2 regions of the Vogesella perlucida genome follow, and region 1 is predicted to be linked to the other one. Evidence: riboswitches for the same ligand, from Rfam matches in the RefSeq annotation. Region 1 holds a riboswitch; the other holds the start of a gene.

Region 1 (7,936 bases):
TTCCATGCAATACCTCATTCCCCGTGCGGCCTGGCCGCACGCAGCTGTTCCCCCCGTTTACCCCGCCTGCCAGGGAGGCTGCCATGACTAAGGCCGCACCGGGCAAGCTCGGCTTCTGGATGTGTACCGCCCTGGTGGTGGGCAATATGATCGGCTCCGGCGTGTTTTTGCTGCCGGCCTCGCTGGCGCAATACGGCGGCTCGTCGCTGATCGGCTGGACCATCACCTCGCTGGGCGCCATCTGCCTGGCGCTGGTGTTTGCCAAGCTGGCTACCCTGCTGCCGCATAAAGCCGGTGGCCCGTATGCGTATATTCACGAAGGCTTTGGCGACTTTGCCGGTTTCCTGATTGCCTGGGGCTACTGGATTGCCCTGTGGGCCGGTAATGCGGCGCTGACCGTGGCCGGTGTCAGCTATCTGGGGGTGTTTTTCCCGGTGCTGAACCAGAGTAACCTGGCCGCCGGTGCCACCGCCATCGGCCTGATCTGGCTGGTAACGTGGATCAACAGCCGCGGCCCGCAAAGCTCCGGCCGTGTAGCGATTGTGACCACGCTGATCAAGCTGCTGCCGCTGGGGGGCGTGACCATCGCCGGCCTGCTGTATCTGAACCCCGACTTTGTACAGTTCAACCCGCAGCACAAGCCGCTGGGCGAAGCCATCCCCGCGACCATGGCGCTGACGCTGTGGGCGTTTCTGGGGCTGGAGTCGGCCTCGGTACCGGCTGGGGATGTGGACCAGCCCGAGCGCACCATCCCGCGTGCCACCGTGCTGGGCACGCTGATTGCCGCCGGCCTGTACATTCTGAGCACCATTGCACTGCAGGGCCTGATGCCCGCCAGCCAGTTGGCCGCATCCAGCGCACCGTTTGCCGATGCAGCCCGCCAGCTGTGGGGTAACTGGGCCTACTACGCGGTAGGCCTGGGTGCCGTGGTGTCCTGCTTTGGCGCACTCAATGGCTGGTGCCTGATGCAGGGGCATATTCCGGCCGCTGCCGCCCGCGATAAGCTGTTTCCGCGCTTCTTCGTGCGTGAAAACCAAGCCGGTGTGCCCATCGTCGGCCTGGTGCTGTCTACCGTGCTGGTGACCATTTTGCTGGCCAGCAAGTACGCTGGTGGCGACAGTGGCGTGCAGATTTTCGAGTTTGTCATCCTGCTGGCCACGGCCACCACGTTGCTGCCGTATGCCTTCTGCGCCATGGCGCTGCTGGCGGTGATGCTGAAGCGCCACCAGCAGTTCAGCCGCCGCGATTGGTACGCGCCGCTGGCGTTCTCGTTTGGCGGCTTTATCTTTGCCATGTGGACCATTTACGGCTCCGGTGCCGAAGTGGTCATGTGGGGCATCCTGCTGCTGCTGGCCGGCCTGCCTGTGTACCTGTGGCAGCTGCGCGAGCGCCTGGTGAAAGGCTAAGCTCGGTGGGGCAGGGTAGCCTGCGGCCAACATGATGCAAGGGCCGGTGTGCATGGCACGCCGGCCCTTGTTGCTTTTGCGCTATGCGCCCAGATGAAGCGGTATCAGTGTTTGCTCATCGCCGAGTAGATCACGATCACCCGTTTTGTCATCAGTCGTGTCATCGTTGATGTTGGCATCGGGCCCAAACAGGGTGATGGCGGCATGGATCACCAGTAGTTTTTCCAATGGCGGCAGATGCATGGTGGCCTGGTGCAGCATGCCATGTAGCGCGGCTGTATAAAGCTGCCTGTCCCCGTCGCACCGTTGCGCAGCGTGTTCACCGCAATTTTCCAGGCTGGCCAGAATGTCATCAATTGATGGCTGCATGTCGCTGCTCCCTCTGTACTTGTACGCTAAGGCAGCCACGGCTGGGCCCCGGTATATGCGTGCTGGCGCCTTGGTCTGGGTAGCCGTGGTCTTGCAGGGTAGGCTTACCAAACAGTAGCTTGCATACCATGCTTCTTGCATCATGTACGCAGCGCTTGTCCTGGGTGTGTCCGGTTTGTGTCAGTAACCCAGGCCTGCGCGCAGCAAGGTGTCGCATGACTGCCCGTGGCGATAGTGATGGCTCAAGCCGGGTGACATGGCTGTTTTTGTCTTGTCATCTGCCCGTCGTGTTGCCAGGCCGCTGGGTGCCACAGTGCCGCCAAATCCAGCTTGCCAAGCTACGCTGTGGCAACGATAATGCGCGCATTCCGCAGGAGAGAGCGGTTTGCCCACCGGGCAAAACCGCCGCCGAAGGCGCAAGTGCACCCGCAATCGCTCAGGCAAAAGGACTGCAAGAATCGGGGTTTTCCCCGCAGAATCTGGAGAGTGGCGCACAGGATGCGCCCACCGAAGGGGCTAACGGCGCAATGCCGGAAAATCTCAGGTGCAGGGACAGAGGGGTGTGAGGCAGGGATAATCTCACTCCTAAGGACTTGCAATGACGGCCCCGAAACGTACCCCCCTATTTGATGCCCACGTGGCTTCCGGCGCGAAAATGGTTGATTTCGCTGGCTGGGAAATGCCTATTCATTACGGCTCCCAGCTGAAAGAGCACGAGATCGTGCGCAGCGACGCCGGCATGTTCGATGTATCCCACATGACCGTGGTGGACATCACCGGTAGCGACGCCAAGGCCTGGCTGCAAAAGCTGATTGCCAACGACGTAGCCAAGCTGGGTTTCGAGGGCAAGGCACTGTACTCCGGCATGCTGAACGAACAAGGCGGTGTGGTAGACGATCTGATCGTATACCTCACCGCTTTTGGTTATCGCATGGTCGTTAACGCTGGCACCACAGAAAAAGACCTGGCCTGGATGGAAAAACAATCCGCCGGTTTCGACGTGACCCTGCAAGTACGCCGCGACCTGGCCATGCTGGCCGTGCAAGGCCCCACCGCCATCGACAAAGTCTGCAGCGTAAAACCGGCACTGGCCGACGCCATCCGTGCACTGAAAGTGTTCCAGGGTCTGCCATCCGGCGAGTGGTTCTTTGCCCGCACCGGCTACACAGGTGAAGATGGCCTGGAAATCATGATCCCCGCTACCGAAGCCATTACCTTTTTCAACGAGCTGAAAGACGCTGGCGTAGCGCCTATCGGTCTGGGCGCCCGCGACACGCTGCGCCTGGAGGCCGGCATGAACCTGTACGGCCACGATATGGACGACAGCGTTTCCCCGCTGGAAGCCGGCATGGGCTGGACCATCGCCATGACCGAAGGCCGCGACTTTATCGGCCGTAGCGCGCTGGAAGCCCAGAAGGCAGCCGGTGTTGCCATGAAGCAGGTCGGCCTGGTGCTGGAAGGCCGCGGCGTGCTGCGCGAAGGCCAGAAAGTGGTGGTAGAAGGCATCGGCGAAGGCATCATCACCAGCGGCACCTTCTCGCCCACCCTCAAGCATTCCATCGCCATCGCCCGTGTACCGGCTGCCACTGCGGCTACCGCCCAGGTAGACCTGCGCGGCACGCTGACCGACGTGCGTGTGGTGAAAATGCCGTTCGTGCGTAACGGCAAGAAAGTTTTTGAATAAGCTGGTGTATAACGACGGGGCGAGCAAGAGCCTGTCCCGCTACACCATCACGACACATTTTTCTGGAGAGAAACGATGAGCAACATTCCTGCCGAACTGAAATACGTATCCAGCCACGAATGGCTGCGCCTGGAAGCCGACGGCTCCGTAACCGTGGGTATTACCGAGCACGCGCAAGAGCTGCTGGGTGACATCGTGTTTGTCGAGCTGCCTGCCGTCGGCGCCAACCTGGCTGCCGAAGAGCAAGCCGGCGTGGTGGAATCGGTAAAAGCCGCTTCCGACGTATACGCCCCGATCGCCGGCGAAATCCTGGAAGTGAACGCCGAGCTGGAAGCCAACCCGGAGCTGGCCAACAGTGAGCCATACGCCGCAGGCTGGTTCTTCAAGATCAAGCCGGCCAACGCCGCTGATCTGGATGGCCTGCTGGACGCCGCTGCCTACGCAGCCGAAATCGGCGCCTGATAAAACGGCCCTGCCATCGCAAGATGGCGGGGCATTTTTTATTAGCCACGGAAACACACGCAAGGACACGGAAATGCCTGGCGGCGCTCGAAGCGATTGCCACAACCAGGCGGCTACACCTTTGGCTCATGCCCGGCTTGGGGTGACGCCGCAACAGGTTTTAGCTGTTGCCCTAGCGGGTTTTCTTTCGTGTTTTTTCGTGTGTTTTCGTGGCTAATCGATAAGACGGAATCGCAGACATGTCTCTCTCGCAACTCTTCAATCATCAAGAATTCATCGCCCGCCACATCGGCCCGTGCGATGCCGAACAGCAACAGATGCTGGCCGAAATCGGCGCCAGCTCGCTGGAAGATCTGGTGGCACAAACCGTGCCGGCCGGTATCCGCTTCAACCGTGCGCTGGACCTGCCCGCAGCACAGCGCGAAGTAGACGCGCTGGCCGACCTGAAAGCCGTGGCCAGCAAGAACGTCATCAACAAATCGTTTATCGGTATGGGTTACTACCCGGTGATTACCCCCGGCGTGATCCTGCGTAACGTGCTGGAAAACCCAGGTTGGTACACCGCCTACACCCCGTACCAAGCCGAAATCGCCCAGGGCCGCCTGGAAGCGCTGCTGAACTTCCAGCAAATGGTGATCGACCTCACCGGCCTGGACATCGCCAACGCCTCGCTGCTGGACGAAGCTACCGCTGCCGCCGAAGGCATGGCGCTGGCGCGCCGTGCCTCCAAGGTAAAAGGCGACCGTTTCTTTGTGGATAGCCGCGTACTGCCACAAACCCTGGACGTACTGAAAACCCGCGCCGAGTACTTCGGTTTCGAGCTGGTGCTGGGCCACCCGGAAGAAGCCGGTAATGGCGACTACTTCGGTGCGCTGTTCCAGTACCCGGGCGAAGCCGGCGACGTGCTGGACCTGACCCCGTACATTGCTGCCGTCAAAGCCAAAGGTGGCGTGGCCATCGTGGCCGCCGACGTGATGGCGCTGGTGGCGCTGAAGTCGCCAGCCGAAATGGGCGCCGACGTAGCACTGGGTAACACCCAGCGCTTTGGCGTACCGATGGGCTTTGGCGGCCCGCACGCGGCCTACTTTGCCTTCCGCGACGACATGAAGCGCTCGGCCCCTGGCCGCATCATCGGCGTGTCCATCGATGCCAAGGGCAAGACCGCGCTGCGCATGGCGCTGCAAACCCGCGAACAGCACATCCGTCGCGAAAAAGCCAACTCCAATATCTGCACCAGCCAGGTGCTGCTGGCCAATATGGCCGGCATGTACGCCGTGTACCACGGCCCGGCTGGCGTGAAACGCATTGCCCAGCGTATCCACCGCCTGGCTGCCATTTTCGCCCACGCGGTGAAAGCGGCGGGCGGCAAGCTGAAATTCGAACAGTTCTACGACACCGTACAGGTCGAGCTGGGTGCCAATGCGGCCAACGTATACGCTGCGGCGCTGGCTGCCGGTATCAACGTGCGTGACGCCGGCAATGGCGTGCTGGGTGTGGCCTTCCACGAAGCCGCTACCGAAGCCGACCTGGCCCAGCTGATTGAAATCTTCACTGGCAAGGCTGCCGACATTGCCGCGCTGGACGCTGCCGCCGCCGACGCGATCCCGGCCAGCCTGAAGCGCGAATCCGCCATCCTCAGCCATCCGGTGTTCAACGAGCACCACAGCGAGCACGAAATGCTGCGCTACCTGAAGAAGCTGGAAAACCGCGACCTGGCCATGAACCACAGCATGATCAGCCTGGGCAGCTGCACCATGAAGCTGAACGCTACCAGCGAGATGATTCCGGTGACCTGGCCAGAGTTTGCCAACATGCACCCGTTCGCCCCGCGCGAGCAGGCCGCCGGCTACCTGGAAATGATCGATGGCCTGCAACAGCAGCTGCTGGCCATTACCGGCTTTGACGCCATCTCCATGCAGCCTAACTCCGGCGCGCAGGGCGAGTACGCCGGCCTGCTGGCGATCCGTCGCTACCACGCCAGCCGTGGTGATGCGAACCGCACCATCTGCCTGATCCCGCAGTCGGCGCACGGTACCAACCCGGCGACCGCACAGATGCTGGGCATGCAGGTGGTGGTGGTGAAAACCGACGACAACGGCAACGTGGATATGGCCGACATGCAGGCCAAGGCCGAGCAGCATGCGGCCAACTTGGGCGCGTTGATGATTACCTACCCGTCTACCCACGGCGTGTTCGAAGAGTCCATCAAGGAAATCTGCGAACTGGTACACGCTAACGGCGGCCAGGTGTACATGGACGGTGCCAACATGAACGCGCAGGTGGGCCTGACCCGCCCGGCCGACATCGGCGCCGACGTGCTGCACATGAACCTGCACAAGACCTTCTGCATTCCGCACGGCGGTGGCGGCCCAGGCATGGGCCCCATCGGCATGAAAGCGCACCTGGCGCCGTTCATGGCCAACCACGTGGTAGCCGAGGTGCCGGGTGCAGTAGCCGGGCAGAGCGCGGTTTCCGCTGCGCCGTTCGGCTCGGCATCCATCCTGCCGATCTCCTACATGTATATCCGCATGATGGGCGCAGAAGGTGCCAAGCGTTCTACCGAGATCGCACTGCTGAACGCCAACTATCTGAAAGACAAGCTGGCAGCCCACTACCCGGTGCTGTACACCGGCAAGAACGGCCGCGTGGCGCACGAGTGCATCATCGACCTGCGCCCGCTGAAGGCCGCCTCCGGCGTGACCGAGGTAGACGTGGCCAAGCGTCTGATGGACTACGGCTTCCACGCGCCGACCATGAGCTTCCCGGTAGCGGGCACGCTGATGATCGAGCCGACCGAGTCCGAGTCCAAGGCCGAGCTGGACCGTTTCATTGCTGCCATGGTGTCTATCCGCCAGGAAATCGACGCGGTACAAAACGGTGCATGGCCAAAAGACAACAACCCGCTGTGCAACGCACCGCACAGCAAGGCCGACATTGCTGGCGAGTGGACCCGCCCGTACACCCGCGAGCAGGCGTTCTTCCCGCTGCCGTACGTGCTGGAAAACAAGTTCTGGCCTAGCGTGAACCGTATCGACGACGTATACGGCGACCGCAACCTGGTGTGCAGCTGCCCGTCTATCGACAACTACGAGTAAGCACGTCCATGCGGCCAACCTGGCAGGTTGGCCGCAGGCAAAACAAAACCCCGCTAGCGCAAGCCGGCGGGGTTTTTATGTATAGCTTGGCGATGTCGCGGCACGCCGGCCTAGCCGCTGAAGCTGGCCAGGGTTTTATTCAGGCTTTGTGCCAGCTGCAGCAGGCGGCGGGTTTCCGTTTCGACTTCCAGCGCGCTACCCAGGGTGCGCTTGGCCATGTCGGAAACCTGGTCGGCGTTACCGGCGATGTCCTGGCTGGCACTGGCTTGTTCTTGCAGCTCCTGGTGGATCTGCCCCATGGTGCTGACACTCTCGCGGGTACGCTCTTCAATCAGCTCGATGGCATTGCCGGCTTTTTGCGCGTCTTCCGAGCTCTGGGCTACCTGGCGGATGCCGTCTTCCATGGCGTGTACCGCTTGCTGCGCCGACGTCTGGATGCCCGACACCATGGTCTGGATTTCCTTGGTGGCCGTACTGGTGCGCTCTGCCAGGTTGCGCACTTCGTCGGCGACCACGGCAAAGCCGCGGCCGCTTTCCCCGGCACGGGCCGCTTCAATGGCCGCATTCAGAGCCAGCAGGTTGGTTTGCTCGGCAATGCCACTGATGGCCTCCACCACCTTGCCAATCTGCATGGCACTGCTTTCCAGCGAGTGGATCACGTTGGACACATGCTGTACCGATTCTGTCGCGGCCAGGATGGCGTTGGCCGACTGCGTAACCGTCTGGCTGCTGCTGCGCGCCTGCTCACCCGCTGCCTGGCTGCACTCCAGTGCGCTGCGTGTACTCTGGCTGACGTTGGCGACGCTGTGGCTCATCTGGCTGATGGCACTACTGATATGCTCGGCCGAGCTGCTCTGTGTTTCCGCATCACTGCGCACCCGGGCGGTTAGCTCGCCGATGCTGCCGCTGGTGCTTTCCAG
Region 2 (7,936 bases), on a different contig from region 1:
GCACTTCGCGCTCCACTTCGGTCATGGCGCGGTGGCTTTCCACCGAGTTGCTGCGCGAACGCGATACCAGCGCTTCGGTTTCACCCACGTGGTCAGCAATGTGGTTGATGCTGACCGTGATTTCCTCAATGGTGGCGGCGGTAGCCGACAGCTCACTGGACTGCACGCGCGAGTCCTGGGCGATCTGCTCGGCCACGCGGTTCAGGTCGGCCGCATCGCGGGCCAGTGCATCCGACTCCTCACGCACGGTGATGAACATCTCGCGCAGCTTGGCCACAAACTGGTTGAACGCTTCGGCGATCTGGCCGACTTCGTCACGGTTGCCTACCGGCAGGGTTTTGGTGAGGTCACCTTGGCCACTGGCCACCTCGGCCATGGCTTTATGCAGCACATTCAGTGGTGCCAGCATTTTGGCGACACCAGCGTAGGCCAGGATACCGGCCAGCAGCAGCGCCGCTACCGCCAGGCCTGCCATCACGGTCAGCAGTTGTTTTACCGGGGCCAGTGCGGCAGATTTCGGCACCACCACACCAAACAGCCAGCTGGTTTTCGGCACCGGGTACAGGGCGACCAGGCTGGTGGCATCGTCTACGGATACTTCCTGAACCTGGCCGTCTTTAGCCAGTGCACCCAGGTCAAAACCCGGCATCACTTCGCCGATTTTCTTCAGGCCGGAATCTTTTTGCGGGTGGGCAATCACGTCGCCTTCGGCGGTCACCAGGAAGGCAAAACCTTCACCGGGCAGCTTGGCGGCGGTCACTTCTTGCACCACGCGTGCCAGGGTCACGTCACCACCGGCTACCGCTACCAGCTGGCCACCATCCTTGCGCGCCTGGGCAAAGGTGATGATGGGGCGTTTGGTGGCAGCATCGATGTACGGTGGCGAGGCGATGGGGCCGGCGGCATCTTTGGCAGCCAGATACCATGGGCGACCGGTAGGGTCGTAGCCCGGTGGCACCGGGGCAGCGCCGGTAAACTGGGTCATGGTTTTGTCCGGCTGGCCGACATACATATCGTCGAAGCCACCGGCGTCACGCGCTTGATCCAGCATGGGCTTGAGATCGCCAGTGCCAAAACGTGGCAACACCGACCCCACGATCTTCTGGCGGCTATCCACCCATTCGCTGACAAAGCTCACTTTGTTGTCAGCCGCCATCTTGATTTCGTTCTGGATTTCCTGCTCCAGAGCCGAGCTCATTTTCAAGTACGCTACGGTACAGAACACCACCGATAAGGTAGTGAGTACCAGCAGGACAAAGATCATCAAGCGCGTGCGTAATGTCATGATTCGAGCTTCCCCTGAATGTCTATTGATATGTTTTTTCGGACAGCGGGATGGTACTACCAAGCACGCCAGCCAGATTCCCCAAGCAGCACAAAACAACTTGCATACAAAATACTGTTGAAATGGCACGTAATCATGCCCAGCCTGGCCGGATAAAAACTGTTTCCATCTCACTTGTAAGCTTTTTTATAGAATATATGCGCTAACGGGCGGGCTTTGGCCATCAATATATTTAAACCTCACCACGCTCTTTTGTTTGTTAGCCAAATATTGCAGTACATACAAGTTTTTTTGCGTGCTCTTTAAATGCACATGTCAATAACTGCACAAGAAACAGTCAACCGCTAGGGCATGGATTGTTGCAATAAAGCAATAGCGTGCCGCACCTTGGCCGGCAGCACGTCACGGCGCGGCGTCACCGCGTACACCGGCAACACCGGCGCCTGCCAGTCTGGCAGCACCTGCAGCAGCACCCCGGCCTGCAGCTCGGCGCGCACCTCGGGTGCTGGCTGCATGGCAATGCCCAGGCCACCTAGCGCAAACGCCCGCGCCGACAGCATGCTGTTACTGGCAATGCGGCTACGCAGGCGCAGCAGCTCTACCTCGCCCTCCCGCTGTAAGCGCAGCGGCGACAACCCGTGCTCTTGCTCCAGCCCTATCCAGTCGTGCTGGTATAGCTGGCCCGGCAGCTGCGGCATGCCACGCGCCGCCAGGTATGAAGGGGACGCCACCAGCACAAAAGGCCAGTCGGCCAGATGCCGGGCCACCAGCGTGGAGTCGGGCTGATTGCCGGCACGCAATGCCAGGTCGATACGGTGCTGCACCAGGTCGATCATTTCATCCTGAAAAAACAGCCGCAGGCTCAGGCCAGGGTTGGCCGCCAGCAGCGGGGCCAGCGCCTGCCCCAATACGCCCCCGGCAAAGCCGCTGGGTGCGGCAATGCGCAGCTCGCCCACTGGCTCGTCGCGCAGCGCGGCCATCTGCACGCTAGCTTCGTTGGCGGCGGCCAGCATGGCGGCACAGCTGCGGTAAAACACGCTACCTGCCTCGGTGAGCGTGAGTTTGCGGGTGGTACGGTGCAGCAGGGCTACCTGATGCTGTTGCTCCAGGCGTTTGATGTGCTGGCTCACGGCCGATGCCGTCATGCCCAGCGTGCGCCCGGCAGCGTTCATGGAGCCGTGTTCGATCACAGCGGCAAATACGGCCATGCTGCGTAGCTCGTCCATTACCAACCTCAGCTTAACAATGATTGTATTTCAAAGCGGATTATCATCCGAAAGCGCGTGATCTACCATGCAGTCATTCCCTACCCCACCCGAAAGGACACAGCATGAACATCGCACTTATCGGCGCCAGCGGTTTTGTTGGCCAGGCCCTGCTGCAAGAACTGCTCGCCCGTGGCCACCAGGTCACGGCACTGGTGAGCCGCCCGGAACGTATTACCGCTGCGGCCAACCTTACCGTGAAAGCCAGCAACGCTTACGATGCCGACGCCATCGCCCGCGACGTAGCAGGCCACGATGCGGTGATCAGCGCCTTTAACCCGGGCTGGGACAAAGCCGATATCCGTAGCCTGTTCCTGCAAGGCCACGACGCCATCGTGGCGGGCACCAAGGCCGCCGGCGTGGCACGCTTTATCGAGGTAGGCGGTGCCGGCAGCCTGTACGTGGCACCGGGCCTGCAGCTGATCGATACCCCGCACTTCCCCGCCGACTACAAAGAAGGCGCCGAGGGTGCCCGCCAGGCACTGAACCGCCTGCAAGACGAAAGCGTGCTGGACTGGGTATTCGTATCGCCCCCCGCGCTGCTGGCCCCGGGTGAGCGCAGTGGCCAATACCAGCTGGGCGCCAACGAACTGCTGATGGACGGCGACGCCCCGGCCGGCATCAGCGTGGCAGACCTGGCGGTCGCCATCGTGGACGAAGCCGAACAGGCCCGCCACCACCGCCAGCGCTTTACCGTAGCCGCCGCCAAATGAAACATTGGCTGACCGCAACGCTGCTGGCTGCCGGCCTGGCTATTAGCACCCTGCCTGCACTGGCAGGCCCGCGCGAGGACGCCAACAAGGCCCTGGTACTGGCTTTTTACGACGCCGCCTTCAGCAAGCTGGATGCCGAACAGGCAGCCACGTATCTGGCACCCGGCTATATCCAGCACAACCCGGAAGTCGCCAACGGTGTAGCGCCGCTGCAAGACTACGTGCGCTGGATTCGCGCCAATACGCCGCAAAGCCGCGCCAGCATCAAGCGTGTGCTGGCCGATGGCGACCTGGTGATGCTGCACGTGCACAGCCAGGACAAACCCGGCGAGCGCGGTGTGGCGGTGGTGGATATCTTTCGCGTGGCCAATGGCAAGATTGCCGAGCACTGGGACGTGATCCAGCCGGTACCCGCGCAGGATGCTAACGGCAACGGCATGTTCTAGCCCGCCAGCAAAACACCCGTCACGCCGCCCTGCTTGCCCCGCGCAAGGGGCGGCGTTTTGCTGCGTTTGCACATCGATAAATACCCGCCACGCATTGACACCAGCGCGTCAGGTCTTCTAGATTCTGCAAGCCACGCGCGACACGGCAGGGGCCCGCCCCGCCGCACCGCGCCGCACACACAGGAGAGACTGCCCACGCGGCAGCGCCGAAGGGGAATCGCCCCAGAAACTCTCAGGCAAAAGAACTGTGTGTGTCCGGCACTCTGGAGAGAAGGTTGGCCGCAACGCCGCCTCGCCGAAGGACACACGGTGCGCCCGCACCGCAATATCTCAGGCAAAAGGACAGAGGGGGCATCGTCCGGCATGGCCGGGCGGGTGCCATCGCCTGCGTCCCAGCCATGCCCTGCCCGCCCATGCCGCCACGCGGCACCCTGGGCACCCCGCCAAAGAGCCATGCACACGGCTGCAGCAGCAGCCAGACACGCCATGGAGAGAGATATGTTTACGCAAGACATGCAGATTGCCGGTTTCGACGACGCCCTGTGGGCCGCCATCCAGGCCGAAACCCGGCGCCAGCAAGACCACATCGAGCTGATTGCCTCGGAAAACTACACCAGCCCGCGCGTGATGCAGGCCCAGGGCACCCAGCTCACCAACAAGTACGCCGAAGGCTACCCCGGCAAACGCTATTACGGCGGCTGCGAGCATGTGGACGTGGTAGAGCAGCTGGCCATCGACCGCGCCTGCCAGCTGTTTGGTGCGCACTATGCCAACGTGCAGCCACACTCCGGCAGCCAGGCCAACGCCGCCGTATACATGGCGCTGCTGCAGCCGGGCGACACCATCCTGGGCATGAGCCTGGCCCACGGCGGCCACCTGACCCACGGCGCCGGCGTCAATTTCTCCGGCAAGATCTACAAAGCCGTGCAGTACGGCATCGACACCGGCACCGGTGCGATTGATTACGACGAAGTGCAACGGCTGGCCATCGAACACCAACCCAAGATGCTAGTAGCCGGTTTCTCTGCCTACTCGCTGGTGGTGGACTGGGCGCGCATGCGCCAGATTGCCGACAGCGTGGGCGCCTGGCTGTTCGTGGACATGGCGCACGTCGCCGGCCTGGTGGCCGCCGGGCTCTACCCCAGCCCGCTGCCGCACGCCCACGTGGTCACCACCACCACGCACAAAACCCTGCGCGGCCCGCGCGGCGGCCTGATTCTGGCGGCCAACCCGGACGAAACCCTGGTGAAGAAGCTGCAGTCGCTGGTGTTCCCCGGCATCCAGGGCGGCCCACTGATGCACGTGATCGCCGCCAAGGCAGTGGCGTTTCTGGAAGCGCTGCAGCCCGAATTCAAAACCTACCAGCAGCAAGTGCTGGATAATGCCCGCGCCATGGTGGCGGTGTTTCAGCAGCGCGGCTATACCGTGGTATCGGGCAAAACCGACGACCACCTGTTCTTGCTGAGCCTGATCGACAAAGGCATCACCGGCAAGGCCGCCGACGCGGCACTGGGGGCAGCCTGCATTACCGTCAACAAGAACGCGGTGCCGAACGACCCGCAAAGCCCGTTTGTGACCAGCGGCATCCGCATCGGCACCCCGGCCATCACCAGCCGTGGTTTCGGTGTCGCCGAGGCGAGCCAGGTAGCGCACTGGGTCTGCGATATCCTGAACGATATCGATAATGCAGAGGTCGCCGCCCGCGTACGCCGCCAGGTGGCCGAGCTGTGCGCGGCCTTCCCGGTTTACCGCTAACGCAGGCGCCAGCTGCACTGCAGCATCGGTAGTGCACACAGCGGCGGCATTGCTCAGTACAATGCCGCCGCTGCCCGGGCAGCACCCACACACCACGGCCCACACGGCCAGACAAACAACACCCGAGGCGCCACCCGCGCCCGCACCATAAAAAGAGAAGCAGCATGGCTATCAGCGTATTCGACCTGTTCAAGATCGGCATCGGCCCGTCCAGCTCCCACACCGTCGGCCCCATGCGTGCCGCACGCCAGTTTGTGGCGCGGCTGGAAAAAGACGGCCTGCTCGCCGCCACCGCCAGCGTGAAGGCCGAGATGTTCGGCTCGCTGGGTGCCACCGGCAAAGGCCACGGCACCGACACTGCCGTGCTGCTGGGCCTGCAGGGCGAATACCCCGACCTGGTGGACACCGACGCGGTAGACGGCATGCTGGCAGCCATTCGCGCCGACAAAACCATCCGCCTGCTGGGCAGCCACGTGGTGCCCTTCGTCGAGGGCGAGCACCTGATCCTGCACAAACGCAAGGCACTGCCCTACCACCCCAACGGCATGATCTTCGAGGCGTTTGCGGCCAACGGCGACAGCCTGTCCAAGCGTGCCTACTACTCGGTTGGCGGCGGTTTTGTGGTAGATGAAGCGGCCATCGACGCCGGTTTCACCCCGCCGGGCGTCACCGAGCTGAAACACCCGTTCAAGACCGGTGCCGAGCTGCTGGCACTGTGCCAGCGCCACGGTAAATCGATCAGCCAGATCATGCTGGAAAACGAGCTGGCATGGCGCAGCGAAGACGAGGTGCGCGCCGGCCTGCTCAACATCTGGCGCGTGATGCAAGGCTGCGTGAAGCGCGGCTGCGAGCGCGAGGGCATTTTGCCTGGCGGCATGAAGGTAAAACGCCGCGCCGCCGACATGTACCAGAAGCTGCTGGCCTCGCCGGAAGCCGCGCTGCGCGACCCGCTCACCGTGATGGACTGGGTCAACCTGTACGCGCTGGCGGTAAACGAAGAAAACGCCGCCGGAGGCCGCGTGGTCACCGCGCCCACCAACGGCGCGGCCGGCATCATCCCGGCGGTGATGCACTACTACGCCCGTTTTATCCCGGCGGCCAACGACGACGGCATTGTGCGCTTTTTGCTGACCGCTGGCGCCATCGGCATCCTGTTCAAGCTGAATGCATCGATCTCGGGCGCCGAGGTAGGCTGCCAGGGCGAGGTAGGCTCGGCCTGTTCCATGGCTGCGGGCGGCCTGGCCGAAGTGCTGGGCGGCACACCGGAGCAAGTGGAAAACGCTGCCGAGATCGGCATGGAACATAACCTGGGCCTGACCTGCGACCCGGTAGGCGGCCTGGTGCAGGTGCCGTGCATCGAGCGCAACGCCATGGCGTCGATCAAGGCCATCAACGCCGCCCGCATGGCGCTGCGTGGCGACGGCCAGCACTTTGTGTCGCTGGACCGCGTGATCAAGACCATGCGCGACACCGGCCGCGACATGAGCACCAAATACAAGGAAACCGCCCGCGGCGGCCTGGCGATCAATGTGATCGAGGTGCCGGTGAATATTGTGGAGTGCTGACCGCCAGGGTTGGCCGCAACACATGGCACAAGGGCCTGTCCCGCCACATGGCGGGACAGGCCCTTGTCACTTGATCCACGCAGCCCAATCAGACAAAGCGCGCTGGCGAGTACGGCGCAGGGTCGGTAAACGGTTTCTCGCCCAGCATCATCTCGGCCAGCAGGCGCCCCGATACCGGCCCCAGCGTCAGCCCCAGGTGGCTGTGGCCAAAGCTGAACCACAGGCCAGGGTGGCGCGGCGCGGCACCGATCACCGGGCGCATATCCGGCAGGCACGGGCGGCAGCCTACCCACGGCTCGGCATCCACCCGTGCCCCCAGCGGAAACAGGCCCTGCGCCAGCGCTTCGGCCTGCGCAAGCTGGTTTGGCGTGGGCGGTGCATCGCGGCGCGCCAGTTCCACGCCGGTAGCCAGGCGCAGGCCGCGCGCCATCGGCGCCACCAGAAAGCTGTTTTCCATGTCCACCACCGTACGCTGCAGGCCCGGCCCGCTGGCGTGATAGTGCATGTGGTAGCCGCGTTTTACCTGTAGCGGAATACGGTAGCCTAGCGGCGTAAAGACATCGTCCGACCACGGCCCCATGGCGAGCACCACCTCGCGGGCACGTAACACCCCACTATCGGTAAGCACCTGCCAGCCGCTACCCGCTTGGCGTAGGCTCTTCACCGCGCACTGTTTGAGCACCCCGCCCAGCGTCTGAAAAAAGGCAGCGTAGCCGCGCACCAGCGCGCCAGGGTCGCGGATGCTGTGCGGGTCGTGCCAGTGAATCGCCCCGCTAAAGCCCTGCCCCAGCCCCGGCTCGGCCTGGCGTAGCGCTGCGGCGTCCAGCACGGTAAGGCCCAGGCCGTATTCGCGGGCGATACGCTGGGCGTTGGCCGCTTCGTCAAAAAATGTGGCTTCGCCACGCCA

The links. A riboswitch is a leader RNA that binds a small molecule or an ion and turns the genes downstream of it on or off. The one in region 1 is predicted to bind glycine.
Region 2: it holds a riboswitch for glycine, as region 1 does, so the genes downstream of both, glyA (serine hydroxymethyltransferase) here and gcvT (glycine cleavage system aminomethyltransferase GcvT) in region 1, are expected to answer to the same signal.

The regions. Positions count from the first base shown of each region.
Region 1 is NZ_CEETRO010000001.1:349,948-357,883, reverse strand. Features, by position in the region: gene ACZ9XP_RS01700 (amino acid permease) at 84-1,406, shown strand; gene ACZ9XP_RS01695 (hypothetical protein) at 1,488-1,775, opposite strand; glycine riboswitch at 2,137-2,237, shown strand; glycine riboswitch at 2,245-2,341, shown strand; gene gcvT (glycine cleavage system aminomethyltransferase GcvT) at 2,374-3,459, shown strand; gene gcvH (glycine cleavage system protein GcvH) at 3,535-3,921, shown strand; gene gcvP (aminomethyl-transferring glycine dehydrogenase) at 4,161-7,016, shown strand; gene ACZ9XP_RS01675 (methyl-accepting chemotaxis protein) at 7,127-7,936, opposite strand, start outside.
Region 2 is NZ_CEETRO010000002.1:407,396-415,331, reverse strand. Features, by position in the region: gene ACZ9XP_RS04320 (methyl-accepting chemotaxis protein) at 1-1,285, opposite strand, end outside; gene ACZ9XP_RS04315 (LysR family transcriptional regulator) at 1,630-2,511, opposite strand; gene ACZ9XP_RS04310 (NAD(P)H-binding protein) at 2,616-3,263, shown strand; gene ACZ9XP_RS04305 (nuclear transport factor 2 family protein) at 3,260-3,709, shown strand; glycine riboswitch at 3,880-3,967, shown strand; glycine riboswitch at 3,969-4,059, shown strand; gene glyA (serine hydroxymethyltransferase) at 4,208-5,464, shown strand; gene ACZ9XP_RS04295 (L-serine ammonia-lyase) at 5,629-7,029, shown strand; gene ACZ9XP_RS04290 (NAD(P)/FAD-dependent oxidoreductase) at 7,118-7,936, opposite strand, start outside.